Linked DNA regions of Salinivibrio kushneri. The protein of the gene in region 2 binds, or shares a complex with, the protein of the main gene of each other region. Links are inferred from orthologs where the notes say so. Each region holds a gene or a part of one and is shown on either strand. Other genes may lie near its edges.

Region 1 (8,662 bases), 530 kb from region 2 along the record:
GAACAGAGCGAGGCAAGGTTGCGTGGTCTTTTTGACTTCTCCCCGATCGGTATCGCGTTAAACGATTTTGAAACTGGACAATTTCTTGACTTAAATGATGCCCTCATAGCGCCCACAGGTTATACGCGCGAAGAGTTCGTTTCCCTCAGTTATTGGGATGTCACGCCCAAAGAATATGAGCCAGAAGAGAAAAAAGCGCTGGCAAGTATGCAGAACACAGGTCGCTATGGGCCGTTTGAAAAAGAGTACATCCGAAAAGATGGCAGTCGATATCCGGTACGTCTGCAAGGCATGCTGAGCACGGAGTTGGATGGAAGAAAGGTGATTTGGTCTCTTGTCGAAGACATTACTGAACGCAAAAAACTCGACAAAATGAAAGATGAATTTATTGCCACTGTCAGTCATGAACTGCGCACTCCATTAACGTCGATCAAAGGCGCGTTAGGGCTATTGAATGGCGGTGCAACTGGAGATTTACCGCCAAAGGCGAATCAGTTGCTGAGTACGGCTGAACGGAATGCAACACGTTTAAGCTTACTGATAAACGATTTGTTAGATATGGAAAAGCTTGTCGCAGGAAAAATGCTAATTCAATTAAAAAAACAAGAGCTTGGCCCGCTACTAAATGACGCGATAGAGTCTGTTAAATCCTACCAGCATCAAAACCCGATACAAATACACACCCCGAATAACTGGCCGACGGTGATGGTCAATGTTGACGGAGCAAGATTGATTCAAGCATTAACCAATTTACTGTCCAATGCGATCAAATTCTCCCCTGAGGAAGGGCAGGTGGACGTATCTGTCACAAAAAGCCGTAAAGACGTTGAAATTAGTATCCGAGATTATGGGCCCGGCGTGGACAAGGAGTTTCAAAACCGACTGTTCCAGCGTTTTAGTCAGGCTGACAGCAGTGATAATCGAAAATTACCTGGTACAGGGCTAGGGCTGGCTATTACGCGGGAAATTTGCCAACAGATGGATGGCGATGTGGGTTACCGCGATGCTGAGGGCGGCGGGGCATTGTTTTTTATTCAGTTGCAGGTTGAACAATGAACGTAATTACCAAGCAGGTAATGGCCACGCTGTCCCTGGCTGTTGTTGCCTTCGTCGGTAACATGATCAGTTTGCCGCTATTCTTTGGTGTGCATTTTATCTTTGGTTCTGTGGTTGTCATGCTGGCCATCAGGTTGCTCGGGTTATGGCCAGCTGTGTTCGTGGCGCTAGCTGGCGGCTCCTACACCTGGATACTCTGGGGCCACCCTTACGCGATGGCGACACTGGTATTGGAAGCATTTGCGGTTAGTTTACTGTTCCGCCGCGGTATAAAGAACTTAGTACTCGCGGATCTCGCGTTCTGGTTGGTGGCTAGCCCGGTCGTACTTACACCGCTCTACACCATTGTCATTGGTATGGATGCCAGCTCTACCATCATGATTACTCTGAAACAAGCCTTGAACGGTGTGTTCAACGCACTCATTGCAGGATTAATAGTAAAACTGCTGGTTTGGCGTTTTCAGAGTGGCGCCATAAATTGGTTACCAGCAAAAATACGGCTTCAGGAGCTGCTTTTTGATGCCCTGTTATGTCTGACCCTTATCGCGGGGATGACGCCCATCATTATTAACAATCAAAATAATATAATAAAAAACCAGCAAGAGGTTGCGGAGGAACTAGCGTTTGTTGCCCAAAGTGTGGTGGGGCTTCTTAACCAGCAACCCGACCTTTCGCTTGATAGTCAAAAGAGAGCACTACTTTCGTCACTACCTCAAGGTGCGTCTGGGGTGGCAATATTGAATAGCAAGGGCACACCGACAGTGCAGGTGGGTCGTTTACGCTCTATGTTACCGGGGGAGATTAGAGCAGTGGACAGTGTCGACAACCTGTCTATTTGGTTGCCGAAATCCGGAGATAATTTGGTTAACCGTTGGAAAGCGGGTTTTTATCAATATCAATTACCAATAGCAGACCGGCCCAACGTGTCTACATTGCTTGTAGAGCGGCCCGCAGCACCACTGATAAAAAATATTGAAAGTAAGCGCAATCAGAGCTTTACGGTGCTGTCGGGTATTGCTTTTTTGAGTATACTCGCCGCTTTTGTACTGAGCCGAATCCTAATTCAACCTCTAAACAGACTGGATAAAGCAAGCCGTCATCTACCGGAAAAAATACGCTATCAAGCGAGTGTTGTGCTGCCTCAAAGCCGAGTAGCAGAATACGCTGTCTTGTCGACATCACTGCAAGATATGAGTCATGCGCTTAGCTATAACTTCCGTGAATTGGAGAAAGCTGAGGCGAATCTTACGGAGGAAGTGCAAAATCGCACCCAAGAACTGGCGAGAACTTCCGATCTATTGAGTAATATATTGGCCGCCTCGACTGAGGTTGCGATTATCGCCACCGACACCAAAGGGGGGATTACCTTATTCAACACCGGCGCTGAAAGACTACTTGGTTATCAGTCCTCAGAGATCGTCGATAAAGTTAGCCCTGCACTGTTTCATGTACCTGAAGAGGTGGAAGAAAGAGCTCAGACGTTAACGGACCAGTTGAATCGTCCGATAACTGGGTTCGATACCTTCGTGGCGATTCCGATGTTAGAAGGTGCAGAAACGCGTGAATGGTGTTATATCCATAAACAAGGCCATCATATCCCCGTTACATTGACAGTGACGGCGATATACGACGATCGTCAAACGATTGCCGGTTTCCTCGGCATTGCCCAAGATATCACCGAACGTAAACGCCATGAGCAAATGAAGAATGAGTTCATTTCTACGATTAGTCATGAATTACGTACGCCACTCACCTCGGTGTCCGGGGCATTGAGTTTGGTGCGAAGTGGACGCCTGGGTGAGATCCCTGATAAAGCCCAAAAAATACTCGACACTGCACATCGTAATAGCGAGCGGTTAACCTTGTTGATCAACGATTTACTCGATATCGAAAAAATAGCGGCCGGCCAGTTGTATTTTGATATGCACGTTCAACCTATTGATCCCATCCTAGAGCAATGTTTAGAAGAAAATAAAGCATACGGTGCAGAGCGACAAGTCGACATTATCTTGAACAGTGAAACGGCGGATGTCGAGGTTCGGGTAGATAAACAAAGGCTGAAGCAAGTCATGGCTAATCTGCTATCTAATGCGATCAAGTTCTCGCCTGATGGAGCCACGGTCATCATCGATTCCGCAGTGAATGAAAAGCAAGTTATCGTCAGTGTCATTGACCAAGGTTGTGGGATTGCTGAAGACTTCCGACCCAAGCTGTTTGAGAAGTTTGCACAAGCTGACAGCACAGATACTCGTCAAAAAGGCGGTACGGGGCTGGGGTTAGCGATTACTCGTGAACTCATTGAGAATATGAATGGAACGATCCACGTTGAATCAACAGAAGGCAAAGGGTCACGTTTTTACTTTCAGCTGCCTGTGTATGAAACGGCGAAAATGAAACCGACTGTTCAGGGTAGGCTGACTGATTCGAGTGTTGGTGATAAGCCAGATTCAGATATGGATGCTTTGTATAATATCCTGATCGTAGAAGATGATCCCGACGTCGCCAGCCTGTTAAGAATGATGCTGGAAGATTCGGGATATCGGGTTGAGATCAGTCACGATGGCATGACAGCGTTAAGCGCGTTAGAAGCGAAGCATTATGATTTAATCAGTCTCGATTTAATGCTGCCCGATATTGATGGGCTCGATATTATTCGCCGTATAAGACAGCATGCTGAAACGGCTGATATTCCTATCGTCGTGGTGTCTGCAAAAATGGAGCAGGGGCGTTTAGCGCTCAATGGTGACGTTGAAAATATTGAGTGGTTAGCCAAACCCATCGAGCACAAACAACTTATCAGCTTGGTACAACAACAGTTGCTGAATGCGACACATGCAAAAATTTTGCATGTTGAAGATGATATGGATTTACATCGAATCGTTCAGGCGATGATCAGTGATTATATGACCATCGATCATGCGCTCACACTGGACCAAGCTCAATCGTTGATAGCGCAACACACGTATGATGCGATCTTGCTGGATATTGGCTTACCCGACGGTGTTGGTTGGAATTTAATCCCGCAGATTAAAGAGACACAGCCGACAGCGTCGATCATTGTGCTAACAGGGGAAGAGGTAAGCGCTGCTCGTTACGGTATCGTGCATGATGTGTTACTGAAAAGACGACTGACAACGGAAAAATTAGTCGATGTTATCGGTAAGCGCATTAGGGGTCAGCGCTTGTGCTCAAGCGATGAACCTGTGCGCTAACAGAGAATTTGTCAACGTGACTGAAACACCCGGTGTGCACCAGCATGATTGTGTCCATTGATGCATGAAAATGCGGCTACAAACAAAAAAGCCAGCGTGAGGCTGGCTTTTTAGCAAGATTATCGGCGCCTTATTCTTGATACAGGCCGAGGTTTTCTTTGGCGTAGGCTTCAAATTCAGTAAAGCCGCCAACGTGCGCTTGGTCAACAAAGATTTGTGGCACGGTTTCAACCGGCTTGCCGACGGTTTTTTCTAGGTCGGCTTTGCTAATACCTTCTGCGTGGATATCCACATAGCGGTAGTTGAAATCTTCACGGCTTGTTTTCAATTCTTCAGCCAAATCTTTTGCGCGAACACAGAATGGGCAGCCAGGGCGGCCAAAAATTACGACGAACATAGTCATCTCCTTTAGCGTTAATGGTCTTACTATGCCTGATAGGCGAACGTTAGAAAAGATGAATTTCCCTTTTGCACCAATAGGAAAAATCGATGATAAGCGCCAAGAGGTGCCAATGCCTGTGGTGCCGTAGTTGCGGAATTGGTGGGGAATAAAGTGCCAGAGTAAGGTGATTGCTTCCATGTGTATAAAGGTGTAAAACCTCTACGTCCCTCTTTTACGGCTCAACGTCAAGTAAGGAAGCACAATGAATCCAACGATTGAGACACTTCTTTCTCACCGCTCTATTCGCAAATTTACGCAAGATGCCATTTCTCCCGAGCAATTAACCCAGATTATCGATGCGGCGCGCGCGGTATCCAGCTCAAGCTTTTTACAGTGCACCAGCATTATCCGTGTCACGGACAAAGAAAAACGACGCTTGCTGGCGGAATACGCGGGCAACCAAGCGTATGTGGCCGACTGTGCCGAGTTTTTAGTGTGGTGTGCGGACTTTCATCGCCATGAGCAAATTAACCCTAATGCCAAATTGGGCTTTACCGAGCAGACGCTTATCGGTGCGATTGATGGTGCCATCATGGCGCAAAATGCGATGGTGGCGGCAGAGTCGATGGGCCTAGGCGGCGTATATATCGGCGGCTTACGCAATCAGCCGGAAAAGGTGGCTGAACTACTGGCGATGCCCAATCATGTGATGCCTTTGTTTGGTATGTGCTTGGGTGTACCGGCGCAAGACCCAGAAACCAAGCCTAAGTTGCCTGCACAGCTTTTGGTGCACGAAAACAGCTATCAAGCCATTGATGAAGCGGCGCTAAGCGACTATGACAACCAAGTGCGCGAGTATTATCAAACCCGCACGGGGGGCAATAAAGACATGAGCTGGAGCGAGCAGATCTCCGCCACGTTAGAAAAAGAAGCGCGTCCGTTTATGAAAGACTTTCTGCACAGCAAAGGGTTTAGCACCCGTTAAAAAAGCGCCTAAAAGTGATGGGTAAAAAAGCAGCGTTTTGCTGCTTTTTTATTATTTATCGCCTCAGTTTGTCCAGTTTGCTATCTGATTTGATCGATTTATTGTCTAATCCTGCCGCTAAGCGCTAAAACCTATTTACATCTGTCCTGTAAACCGTAAGATTGCCGCGTTTTTGCGCGTGATAATCACTTTTATCTGACACTATCCGCGCTCATTTTCAACATTAAATTGTTTTTATACGAAGTAGGGCTCTAATGGAAAACAAACTGGCTAATCCTGCCCCTTTGGGGTTGATGGGTTTCGGCATGACCACGGTATTATTGAACATTCACAATGCGGGCTTTTTCCCCATTGATAGTATGATTTTGGCGATGGGTATTTTTTATGGTGGCTTGGCGCAAGTGATTGTCGGCATCATGGAATTCAAAAAGGGCAATACCTTTGGTACCACGGCATTCACCTCTTATGGCCTGTTTTGGCTGACGCTAGTAGGGCTAATTGTCATGCCAGAAATGGGGATTGCTCAACCGAGCCCAGCCGGCTTTATGGGTTGGTACTTGGTGATGTGGGGCGTATTTACCGGCTTTATGTACATCGGTTCACGTCGTTACTGCCTAGCGAAGCAGTTTGTCTTTGCTAGCTTGACCGTACTTTTCTTCTTGCTGGCGGCACGCGATTTTACCGGCAGTGCATTGATTGGCACCATTGCGGGCTTTGAGGGCATTGTGTGTGGCTTGAGTGCGATTTACTTCGCGATGGCGCAGGTGCTTAACGAAGAATATGGCCGTACTGTGTTGCCTGTTGGCGAGCAAAAAGCAACGTTAGCGCCACAAACCGCGTAAACGCCTGATAGATTAGATTGTTCAGATCTAAAAAAGCTCGGCCATGTGAGTGGCCGAGCTTTTTTTATGCGCGATTAAGCCTAACAGTAAAGGATTAACACATCACTTTAACGGCCAATCCACCTTGTGAGGTTTCGCGATATTTGGCGTTCATGTCTTTACCGGTTTCCATCATGGTTTCAATCACTTTATCCAGTGATACACGCGGCTCTGACGAACGTTGAAGGGCCATGCGTGAGGCATTAATGGATTTCACCGCGGCAATGCCGTTGCGCTCAATGCAAGGCACTTGTACTTGCCCGGCAACCGGGTCACAAGTGAGGCCTAAGTTGTGTTCCATGGCGATTTCGGCTGCCATACAAACTTGGTGTGGGCTACCACCCATCAGCTCAGCCAGGCCAGCGGCGGCCATGGAGCAGGCAACGCCGACTTCACCTTGGCAACCCACCTCTGCCCCAGAGATGGAGGCGTTTTGCTTGTACAAACCACCAATTGCACCGGAGGCGGCAAAAAAGCGGGTGTAGGTTTGCTTATCAACCGGCTCGATAAACTTATCATAGTAAGCAAGCACCGCAGGAATAATGCCACACGCACCATTGGTGGGAGCGGTGACTACGCGGCCTCCGGCGGCGTTCTCTTCGTTTACGGCAAAGGCGAACATGTTCACCCAATCGACCACGGCCATGGGGTCAATGTTGTATTTTTCGCTGGTTTTTAATTGGTGACGTAAGGCGGCAGCACGGCGCGGCACGCGCAGCGGACCAGGTAATACGCCTTCGTTTTCCATCCCGCGGTCCATACACGCCTGCATGGTTTTCCAAATGTCAGCGAAGTAGGTATCAATCTCGTCTTGGCTGTGCATACTGCGCATGTTGGCCATCACCAAGCCGCTGATCGAAAAACCGGTTTCTTGGGTAAGTGCCAGTAAGCCATCTGCGCTATTGAAGTCGTAAGGGACTTGCACTTTTTGCATGGCGGGCTGACCAAACTCGGCTTCTTCAACAATAAAGCCACCGCCAATCGAGTAATAGGTCTTACTCAGCACGCATTCATCGCCTTGCCAAGCATGGATTTGCATGCCGTTCTCGTGCAGTGAGAGGTTAGAGGTATGAAAGTTCATCCCTCCGTCGCGTGGAAAGGCCACCGCATGTTGCTGCTCACCTAGTGGCAATTGCTCTGTTTCTTCTACCCGTTTAATAAAGCTGGGAATTGAATCGATATCAACGGTTTCAGGGCTGTTGCCCGCTAAGCCCATAATGGTAGCGATGTCGGTGTGATGGCCTTTACCGGTGAGTGATAATGAGCCGTATACGTCAACCGTGACGCGATCGACGTCGGTTAAACGCTGACTGGCGGTTAGCTCATCAACAAAGCACTTGCCCGCTTTCATTGGGCCAACCGTATGAGAACTGGACGGGCCAACGCCAATCTTAAAAATGTCAAAAACACTGATCATGTGTCTACCTCAGTCAATGCCCTAAGGGCAATGGATTTAGTGTTTACGCCATCCGTCCATGGTATTGACTGTGATGGCAAGCGCTCGCTCGCCAAAATGAAAAGGAGCAGCCTTCACTGCTCCTTGTTAGCCGCAAACATCGATGGATGCGGTTGGGCATAGCGCCCAATGCAGCAGTCCTATAGCGCCTGCTGCGCGCGCTGTGTTCGATTAAGCAAGACGGCTGATTCAGAATCGTTAGTGATTAAGAGATCATGCTGTACGTAATCGCAGAAATTGCTACCAGTCCCATAATCAGAACAAAGGCGTTGCTGATTGTACCTGAATATTTCTGCATTGCTGGCACGTTTTTCACGGCATACATTGGCATAATAAACAGGATGGTGGCAATGATTGGGCCGCCAAGTGATTCAATCATCCCCAAAATGCTTGGATTTAGGGTGGCGACTAACCAAATGGTCAGGATCATGAATACCACGGTGAACACGTCGATTTTTTTGCGATCAACCGGTTTACCCATGCTGCGCAGGGTTTTGGTGGCAATTCCGTTCAGGCCTTCACGTGCGCCTAAGTAGTGACCAAAGAACGAGGACACAATCGCAACAAAGGCGACCAGTGGACCTAAGAAGGAAATGAACGGGCTTTCATGTTTGTTGGCCAAGTAAGAAAGAATTGCGATGTTTTCCGCTTTCGCCGCTTCTAGATCTGCTGGCGTCAGTGACAGCACGC
Region 2 (8,991 bases):
TATGAGCATGCGAAACCACATCCGATGCCACTGCTTGAAGCGGCGAAAAGCCTCAATTGTGTGCCACAACAGGGGCTGTACGTTGGAGACATTGAAAACGATATATTAGCCGCTCGAGCCGCCAATATGGGTGCGGCTGTTGCGGGATGGGGTTATACGGGGGATCTCACCCTAGTCCACAATTGGGAAGCAGATCATATTTTCGCCAAACCGGATCAGCTTAGCGCCTTTATTGGATCCTAGTCACACCCCACATTTTGTGGGGTTTGCTGTCTTTTCAATCAGTTAAAAACGATCACTGATCATCGCTGAGATCAACCAAAATAAATTTTTTTTATTGCCGATTTTTACCTTTCAGTGATTGAAATTTTCACTAATCTTGTCGGCCTTGCGTCACTAGGTTGGTGATTACTAACTTTGGATATAACATCCCCAAGATATCCACACCCACCGTAACAAAGACTGGCTTGCAAAAAGCAGGTTATATCACTATCTTGTAACCGACTCGGACATCGCCCCCTATATATAGTGCATAAGCGACTAGATGTCCGCATAGAGGCCGACCAAAAAATCATCAGCATTTTATAAAAACTTGCGAAAAAGAGCAGTTTGGCAAGGGAATATTGGGAAAGCATACAAATGAACCAAGAAATTACCGTATTAAAGCGTGATGGACGCAAAGAAAACTTAAACCTCGACAAGATCCATCGCGTAGTGACTTGGGCTGCCGAAGGCCTCTCAAACGTTTCTGTTTCTCTGGTTGAGATGCGCTCTCACATCCAGTTTTATGATGGCATGCGCACGGAAGATATCCACGAGACAATCATCAAAGCTGCAGCCGATCTAATCTCCGAAGAAAGCCCAGATTATCAATATCTTGCGGCACGTTTGGCGGTCTTCCACTTACGTAAAAAAGCCTATGGCCAGTTCGAGCCACCTAAGCTGGTTGAGCATGTCAGAAACATGGTCGAGAAAGGCAAGTATGATAAACATATCTTGGAAGACTACAGCGAAGAAGAGCTCGACACCCTAGATAGCTACCTAGACCACTGGCGCGACATGAACTTCTCGTACGCCGCGGTGAAGCAGCTGGAAGGTAAATACCTGGTACAAAACCGCGTGACCGGTGAAATTTACGAGAGCGCGCAATTTTTGTACATGATGGTTGCTGCGTGCTTGTTTGCATCATATCCGAAAGAGACGCGCCTGGACTATATCCGTCGCTTTTATGATGCTGCCTCGCAATTTAAGATCTCACTGCCAACGCCTATCATGTCGGGTGTGCGCACACCAACACGCCAGTTTAGCTCGTGTGTATTGATTGAGTGTGACGACAGCTTAGATTCTATCAATGCCACATCCAGCGCGATTGTTCGCTACGTGTCACAACGCGCAGGTATTGGTATTAACGCAGGCCGTATTCGCGCCTTAGGCAGCCCTATCCGTGGCGGTGAGGCGTTCCATACTGGTTGTATTCCGTTTTATAAGTATTTCCAAACCGCGGTGAAGTGCTGCTCTCAGGGCGGCGTTCGTGGTGGCGCAGCGACCTTATTCTATCCAATTTGGCACCGCGAAGTGGAATCACTACTGGTATTGAAAAACAACCGTGGTGTGGAAGAAAACCGTGTGCGTCATATGGATTACGGGGTTCAAATTAATAAGTTGATGTACACCCGCTTGCTTAAAGGTGGCAACATTTCCTTGTTCTCGCCGTCGGATGTACCAGGCTTGTACGATGCCTTTTTTGAAGATCAAGATGAGTTTGAACGCCTGTACACGCAGTACGAAGCAGACGACTCTATCCAGCGCGAAACGGTAAAAGCCGTCGATTTGTTCTCGCTGATGATGCAAGAGCGCGCGTCAACCGGCCGGATCTACATCCAAAATGTTGACCACTGTAATACCCATAGCCCGTTTGACGCATCCGTAGCCCCGATTCGTCAGTCTAACCTGTGCCTTGAGATCGCACTGCCGACCAAGCCACTGAACAATGTTGAAGATGAGAACGGTGAAATTGCACTGTGTACTCTCTCAGCCTTTAACCTCGGCGCACTTGAATCACTCGACGAGCTGGGTGAACTGGCCGACTTGACCATTCGTGCCTTGGATGCGCTATTGGATTATCAAGACTACCCATTGCCGGCCGCGCGAAAAGCAACCATGAACCGCCGTACACTCGGTGTGGGTGTGATTAACTTTGCCTATCATCTCGCCAAGCACGGTGTCCGTTATTCGGATGGCAGTGCGAATGGCCTCACCCACCGCACTTTCGAAGCGATTCAGTATCACTTGTTGCGTGCGTCGGTCGAGTTGGCAAAAGAAAAAGGCGCGTGTCCTGCCTTTAATGAAACCACATACTCGCAAGGTATTCTGCCAATTGATACCTACAAGAAAGACTTGGATGCGATTTGTGATGAGCCATTACATCTGGACTGGGAAACCTTGCGTAAGGACATCCAGACCTATGGCTTGCGTAACTCAACGCTGACAGCCTTGATGCCCTCAGAGACCTCTTCGCAAATCTCTAATGCCACTAACGGCATTGAGCCACCGCGTGGGTTTGTCTCAGTGAAAGCGTCAAAAGATGGCATTCTCAAACAAGTGGTACCTGAGTATCACAAGTATAAAGATAATTACGAACTGCTCTGGAACATTGGCAGCAATGAAGGTTACTTACAGCTAGTCGGTATCATGCAAAAATTCGTCGACCAAGCGATTTCTGCTAACACCAATTATGATCCGAGCCGACATGCAAGCGGTAAAGTTCCTATGAACCAGCTGCTTAAAGATTTGCTCACCGCGTATAAACTGGGGGTTAAAACCCTGTACTATCACAACACACGTGATGGCGCGAGCGATGGTCAGTCGGAATCAGCCGCGGCACAAGCCGCTGAAGACGATTGCGCCGGCGGTGCATGTAAGATCTAACACACGACATGCAAAGGGCCTCTGGGCCCTTTTCTAGAGGTTTATAAGATTCATGGCTTACAGTACATTTTCTAAAATCAACAATGACCCGCTCAAAGAGCCCATGTTCTTGGGTCAGTCAGTTAATGTTGCCCGCTACGATCAGCAAAAATATGAAATTTTTGAAAAGCTGATCGAGAAGCAGTTGTCGTTCTTTTGGCGCCCAGAAGAAGTCGACGTGTCGAGCGACCGTATTGATTACAACAAGTTACCTGAGCATGAGAAGCATATTTTCATCAGTAACTTGAAGTATCAAACGCTACTCGATTCTATCCAAGGCCGTAGTCCTAACGTCGCCCTGTTGCCGCTGGTCTCGATTCCAGAACTCGAAACCTGGATTGAAACCTGGAGCTTCTCGGAGACCATTCATTCACGTTCTTACACCCATATTATTCGCAACATTGTCGCTGATCCGGCGGTTGTGTTTGATGACATCGTGATGAATGAGCACATACAAAAGCGTGCAGAAGACATTGCCCAATATTATGATGACCTAATCCAGCTGAGTAACTACTACCACCAGCTAGGTGAAGGGACACATACGATTAATGGTCAAACGATCACCGTCAGCTTGCGCGCGCTGAAGCGCCAGCTGTATTTATGCCTAATGTCTGTGAATGCGCTCGAGGCGATCCGCTTTTATGTCAGCTTTGCATGCTCCTTTGCCTTTGCCGAGCGTGAACTGATGGAAGGTAATGCGAAGATCATCAAGTTTATTGCCCGTGACGAAGCCTTGCACCTGACTGGGACACAGCACATGCTCAACATTCTACGTAGCGGTCAAGACGACCCTGAAATGGCCGAGATTGCCAAAGAGTGCGAGCAAGAGTGTTTTGATCTATTCAATAAAGCCGCTGAGCAAGAAAAAGATTGGGCAGAATATTTGTTCCGTGATGGCTCGATGATCGGTCTGAACAAAGATATCTTGTGTCAGTATGTTGAGTACATTACCAACCTACGTATGTCTGCGGTCGGCTTAGCGCCTGCCTATGACAATGCGACACAAAACCCCATTCCTTGGATTAACGCTTGGTTGTCCTCAGATAATGTTCAGGTCGCTCCACAGGAAGCAGAGATTAGTTCATACTTAGTTGGTCAAATCGACAACGAAGTCAGCGTTGAAGACTTTGGTGACTTCGAGCTATGACCCGTATCACCATCGAAGTGAACGGCATAATGGTGGGTGGCAACACCCACCAAAACTTGCTGGAGCAGTTGGAAGATGCCGGTATTCAACCTGAATACCAATGCCGAAATGGCATGTGTGGCGCCTGCCGCTGTAAGCTTAATCAGGGGTCTGTGACGCAGGGAGACAGCATGGCCTTTGTGATGCCAGGTGAAGTTCTCGCTTGTCAAAGCACGCCACAAACTGATGTGTCGATCGCGTTCGACTACCAGCCCGCGGAAATCAAAAAGCAAGTTAACGAGGCGTAGAACACCGCCTCGCCTTCCTGCCTATCCCCTGTCTACCCTATTCGATCCGCTCGGCATCAATAAAAATGTCATCGTGTCGCATCAATGAGGCGTAATCAGCAATCACCGGATAGCCATTTAAGTAGCGCCTTAGCATGTCTAACAATACTGTAGATATATAACAGCGCGCGTCGTCGTGAGAGAATTGTCGTTTAAAGCTTAAACGCTGCCCCCACTCCCCCTCTGGTGTAGAGATAGCCACGCAGATTTGTCCATGAAGTTCTGGGCCACAGGCAAGACCAATTTGCTTTTGGCCGGGGCTAATCGTCGCACTGGCCATCGCCAGTGATGCAGCTAACGGGTTTGCCACCGCTTGTTCCGGCACATGGGCGTTCGACATCACCCAGCCTTGCTCAACCAGGTGAGCCGCTTGCCCATTGAGTATGCTTGATAACCAACCGCCGGTAAATTGCTCAGCGACTTTCAGGGCAATACCCTGACGGCTAACGTCAAACGCCAATGCGGAAGCCATAGGCTCATTAGATGACACAACATAGTCTGCGAGACGTTGCTGCAGTGCCTCAAGTAAAGTGTCTTTTTCATCGTGGTCTGCATCAATAAACAGCTTCACCTCAATAAAAGGTAAACTCGAGCGATATCCCAATGACACATCGCTAGGAAGCACTAATGATGCCATCACGTCACTGATCCCTGACTCCGACAAGCCAAATGTAAACAAACGGTAACATGATCGCGCTTTTGCTGCGTAAACATGTAACAACTCAGGAAGGATTTGGCGCTCAACCATGTCGAAAAACTCAGAGGGCACACCAGGCGTAAAATAAAAATGACACCCATTAAGTTCACAGTGAAAACCACACGCCGTCCCTTTCGGATTCTCAATTAACCGCGCGCCGTCAGGTAACATCGCTTGCTTAAGGTTACTCTGCGCCATTGGTTTGCCATGACGCTCAAAGCGCTGTTTCAGCTCATCAAGCCATGCTTCATTGAGCGTCAGATCCACACCCATTGCCGATGCCATCGCCGCCGTGGTGAGATCATCCGTAGTTGGCCCAAGACCACCATTCACAATCACCACTTGCTCTGTCTGTGATAACCGAACGAGTTCAATCGCCATATCATCAAGGTCATCCCCGATGGTCACACGACGAGACATGGTTAAGCCATTTTCAAATAGAATGCTTGATAACCATGCCGCATTGGTATCCGTGATATCTCCAAGTAACACTTCCTCGCCAGTAGAAAGCATCGCGATTCGTGGCATTGGGGCTTGATGTTGTTGATTATCCACCCTGCCGCTCCTTATCTGTCACAGTGGTTGAGCCTTGATTATGACATTAGACCATCTGATTCACTACCCTCACGCAAACGTACACTTTACGTTACGGGCTCGTACCTTTATCATTACACTCATCAGTTTTTTTATCTGCATAGACAGTGCACAATGCGCATAAATTCACGTTATCTTTTGTGTGAACACAACAATTAACTTTTTATTAACACTGGTTAAACACAATATGAATAAAGTACTAGGAAGTTCGCTGATTATTGCAGGGACAACCATCGGCGCAGGTATGCTTGCTCTACCGCTTGCGTCCGCTGGTATTGGGTTTGGGGCATCGATGGCATTAATGGGGGCGATGTGGGCACTAATGACTTACACAGCGCTACTGATGTTAGAGGTCCATCAGTATGCTGACGCTGATGCCACATTACACAGTTTGGCCAAGCAGTTTTTAGGAGATAAAGGCAAGTGGCTGGCTTCCTTCGCCATGCTATTCTTGTTCTACTCGCTATGCGCAGCCTACATTGCAGGTGGTGGGAGCCAGCTTAATGAGAAGCTGGCACAATGGTCAGCTATCGAGCTCCCCCCTGCAGCAGGTGCAGTGCTGTTTACGCTAGTGTTTGGCTTAGTCGTCACCCTAGGCACCAGCAAAGTGGATTTGATCAACCGTGGCTTATTTACCGTTAAAGTCTTATTCCTGATTTTAGCGTTAACCTTACTTACGCCACATGTCTCCAGCATTAACTTAGTAGAGATGCCGGTAGAGAAAGGGCTCTTGGTCGCTGCACTGCCCGTTATTTTCACTTCTTTTGGCTTCCACGGTAGTATCCCTTCGATTGTACGTTACGTCGGGATAGATCTTCCTTCACTACGTAAAGTGATGATCGTCGGCTCGACCCTCCCACTCGCACTGTACATTTTTTGGCAAGTCGCGAGTTTAGGAACAGTGGCACAAGCTACCTTGGTGCAAAACGGTGAGCTGTCTCAGTTTGTTGCCATCATCCAATCGGTGGTGCAACAAGATTATATCGCCTCCAGCATTTCGCTTTTTGCTGATTTAGCCTTAGCCACGTCATTTCTGGGGGTCAGTTTAGGATTGTTTGACTTTATCTCGGACAGTTTTAACCGCCAAGACAGTGTGCGTGGCCGCCTGCAGACCGCTGCCATTACCTACTTACCTCCCTTGATCTTCGCGCTTTTCTACCCTCAAGGATTTATCACGGCATTAGGTTACGCGGCGATTGCTCTGGTGATTCTGGCGGTGGTATTGCCTGTGCTGATGGTACGTAAAGCACGTCAAACCCTCTCGACGGACGATCATTATCAAGTGATTGGCGGGAACCTCGGCCTCAGCTTGGCGATGGTGGGAGGCATAAGCGTTGTGGTGGCACAGTTTATTGGCTGATGATCGCTCGCTAAACATCTAAGGATTCAATGACGCCCAACTGACTGAAGGGCGTCATTTTTTATTACTGTTCATCCACCTATCAAGCCGCGTACCAGTGTGCTAACCCCAGCTAACGTGCACAGTAACAACATCGCCCGACGGACGAGCTGCGGCTTCACCCTTGGTGCGACGCGATAAGCAAGCCATGTAGCAACAAGCACGGCAGGAACCGCGAAAGCAGCTTGTTTTAAGTGCCACCATGTTAAAAAGTCCGTGGCACCTAAGGCGATCAAAGACAAGATACAGCTAATGGCAAAATAGCCAGCCAAACACGCTCTCATCTTGTTAACGTCTGCATGCTGTAACACCAACGCCATTGGTGGGCCTCCGATACTGGTGGTGGTTCCCATCACGCCAGAGGTAAAACCGGCCACAAAAAAGTTTCGCCGACTCGGGGCAATATCAAAGCGCATCACACTTGCCAGTACCGCGACCAAAACGGCGGCACCGATGATGATTTCCAGCATTTGTGTGGTCACCACCAACATCACACCACCAGCCACCGCTGTGCCTGGTACTCGGCCCATGTAAGCCCAACTAAGGTCGCGAAACGAAAGCTGATGCCGATATTGCCAAGCGTTAATGCTTGCTAATGTCAGCCCTACCATAGAAATGGTGGTCGGGACGAGTTTGGGATCAATCATCAGCAACAGTGGCGCGGCCACAATCGCCATACCAAATCCGACCAAGCTTTGCACAAAGCAACCAAGCCCTAAGATCAAAGCCACAGCAATGGAGACACCGATATCTGGCATAGAAAAGTAACTTCAAGTAAAGATAGATATCCGCAGTGTAACTATTTACACCACTTGTGGCGAGAGTTTACCGACAATGCAACTCGATGAAGTTGTTCATGATGCATCGCGTGACATTCACGAGCGCCTGTATACCCTAGCTGATCTTTTCAGCGTGAATAAGAAGGTTACGGGGCGTCAGTTCACGCTCACAAAACTGCACCAGACTCACCGCGTATCCGTGTTGCTCAAGAAACAATACCCGATCTAACACCAGCCATATTTCCATCGCTCGGCGAAAGGCACTCTTCACCACATTGATTTGCTCCAGCGTGGTAAAACGCGCTTCCCCGCGGCCTAAATATCCACCCGCATCGAAATCAGCGGGTAACATGAGGCCTTTTTGTGCTGCTCCCCAGCGACAAAAGGCATTAAACCCTTGGTTAAGTTGTGATTTTTTCAGCGCAGGTAATGGCAAGTATTGATCTCGATGTTGCCAGTCCCGCTGCCATTCATCAAAACCGAGCCGATAAACAACTTCCTGCTCCCGTTGACGGCGCACCCGCTGTCCGCCAGTCACCGATTCTTGGACGGCAAGCTTCAGATCGGTTTTTGTCAGCGCCATTCCCTGACGTCGTGCACTATCAGAAAGTGGCTGATAGACGCTGTCCCGAATAAGTTGGTAGCAACAAGGTGAGACGGTAATACGTGGCATACCGCTTTGAACCGCTGTTTGCAAAAGCTGGACATGCAAATCACCACATGCATGTAGCGCTAACCCATGATCACATTGCCCAACTACTGAAGCGGCTTGCTCGCTCATCGCATCTAAAGGGTAAAACGTCATCGCCAAGGCGTGTTGGTCAGCAAAGGCTTGTCCTTGTTCGCAAAGCGCCTTTTGCCATTCTAGGCTCTCAACCGGCTTACCGGTCACCGATGAAATGGCTCGCCCGAGATACCCTTTTCCGGCACACCATTCAAGGTAGCGCACCGTCTCCTCATTATTGGGGATCGCACCAATGTAAGCCTTGATTTGCGCCCACTTTCTTCCTGGTACCCCCACCGCTAATCGCGCATCAAGATCCACTTTGGTCGTGCTCGCCTTCCGCACGGCGGTGAGCTCA

What was found.
Region 1: the proteins of nrdA (region 2) and N8M53_RS07230 are in contact, whole or in part, in an NMR structure (PDB 1QFN), measured with the Escherichia coli proteins. The link is inferred for Salinivibrio kushneri from one-to-one orthologs.

What each region holds. Positions count from the first base shown.
Region 1 is NZ_CP114588.1:1,538,184-1,546,845, reverse strand. What follows is about bases 3,033-5,690. They hold N8M53_RS07230 (GrxA family glutaredoxin), read right to left. Parts: upstream 4,666-5,690; coding sequence 4,399-4,665; downstream 3,033-4,398. Other genes in these bases: nfsA (oxygen-insensitive NADPH nitroreductase), read left to right, coding at 4,913-5,635; N8M53_RS07235 (response regulator), read left to right, coding at 3,033-4,268. Outside these bases: N8M53_RS07240 (PAS domain-containing protein), read left to right, coding at 1-1,056; more of N8M53_RS07235, read left to right, coding at 1,053-3,032; N8M53_RS07220 (acetate uptake transporter), read left to right, coding at 5,890-6,477; N8M53_RS07215 (L-serine ammonia-lyase), read right to left, coding at 6,572-7,933; N8M53_RS07210 (serine/threonine transporter), read right to left, coding at 8,178-8,662. UniProt on the Escherichia coli protein: The disulfide bond functions as an electron carrier in the glutathione-dependent synthesis of deoxyribonucleotides by the enzyme ribonucleotide reductase.
Region 2 is NZ_CP114588.1:1,004,341-1,013,331, reverse strand. The notes cover bases 297-3,283. They hold nrdA (class 1a ribonucleoside-diphosphate reductase subunit alpha), read left to right. Parts: upstream 297-639; coding sequence 640-2,928; downstream 2,929-3,283. Other genes in these bases: nrdB (class Ia ribonucleoside-diphosphate reductase subunit beta), read left to right, coding at 2,981-3,283. In the rest of the region: gph (phosphoglycolate phosphatase), read left to right, coding at 1-243; more of nrdB, read left to right, coding at 3,284-4,114; class I ribonucleotide reductase maintenance protein YfaE, read left to right, coding at 4,111-4,401; N8M53_RS04905 (CinA family nicotinamide mononucleotide deamidase-related protein), read right to left, coding at 4,439-5,692; tyrosine transporter TyrP, read left to right, coding at 5,919-7,091; N8M53_RS04895 (sulfite exporter TauE/SafE family protein), read right to left, coding at 7,163-7,888; N8M53_RS04890 (methyltransferase), read right to left, coding at 8,025-8,991. UniProt on the Escherichia coli protein: Provides the precursors necessary for DNA synthesis. Catalyzes the biosynthesis of deoxyribonucleotides from the corresponding ribonucleotides.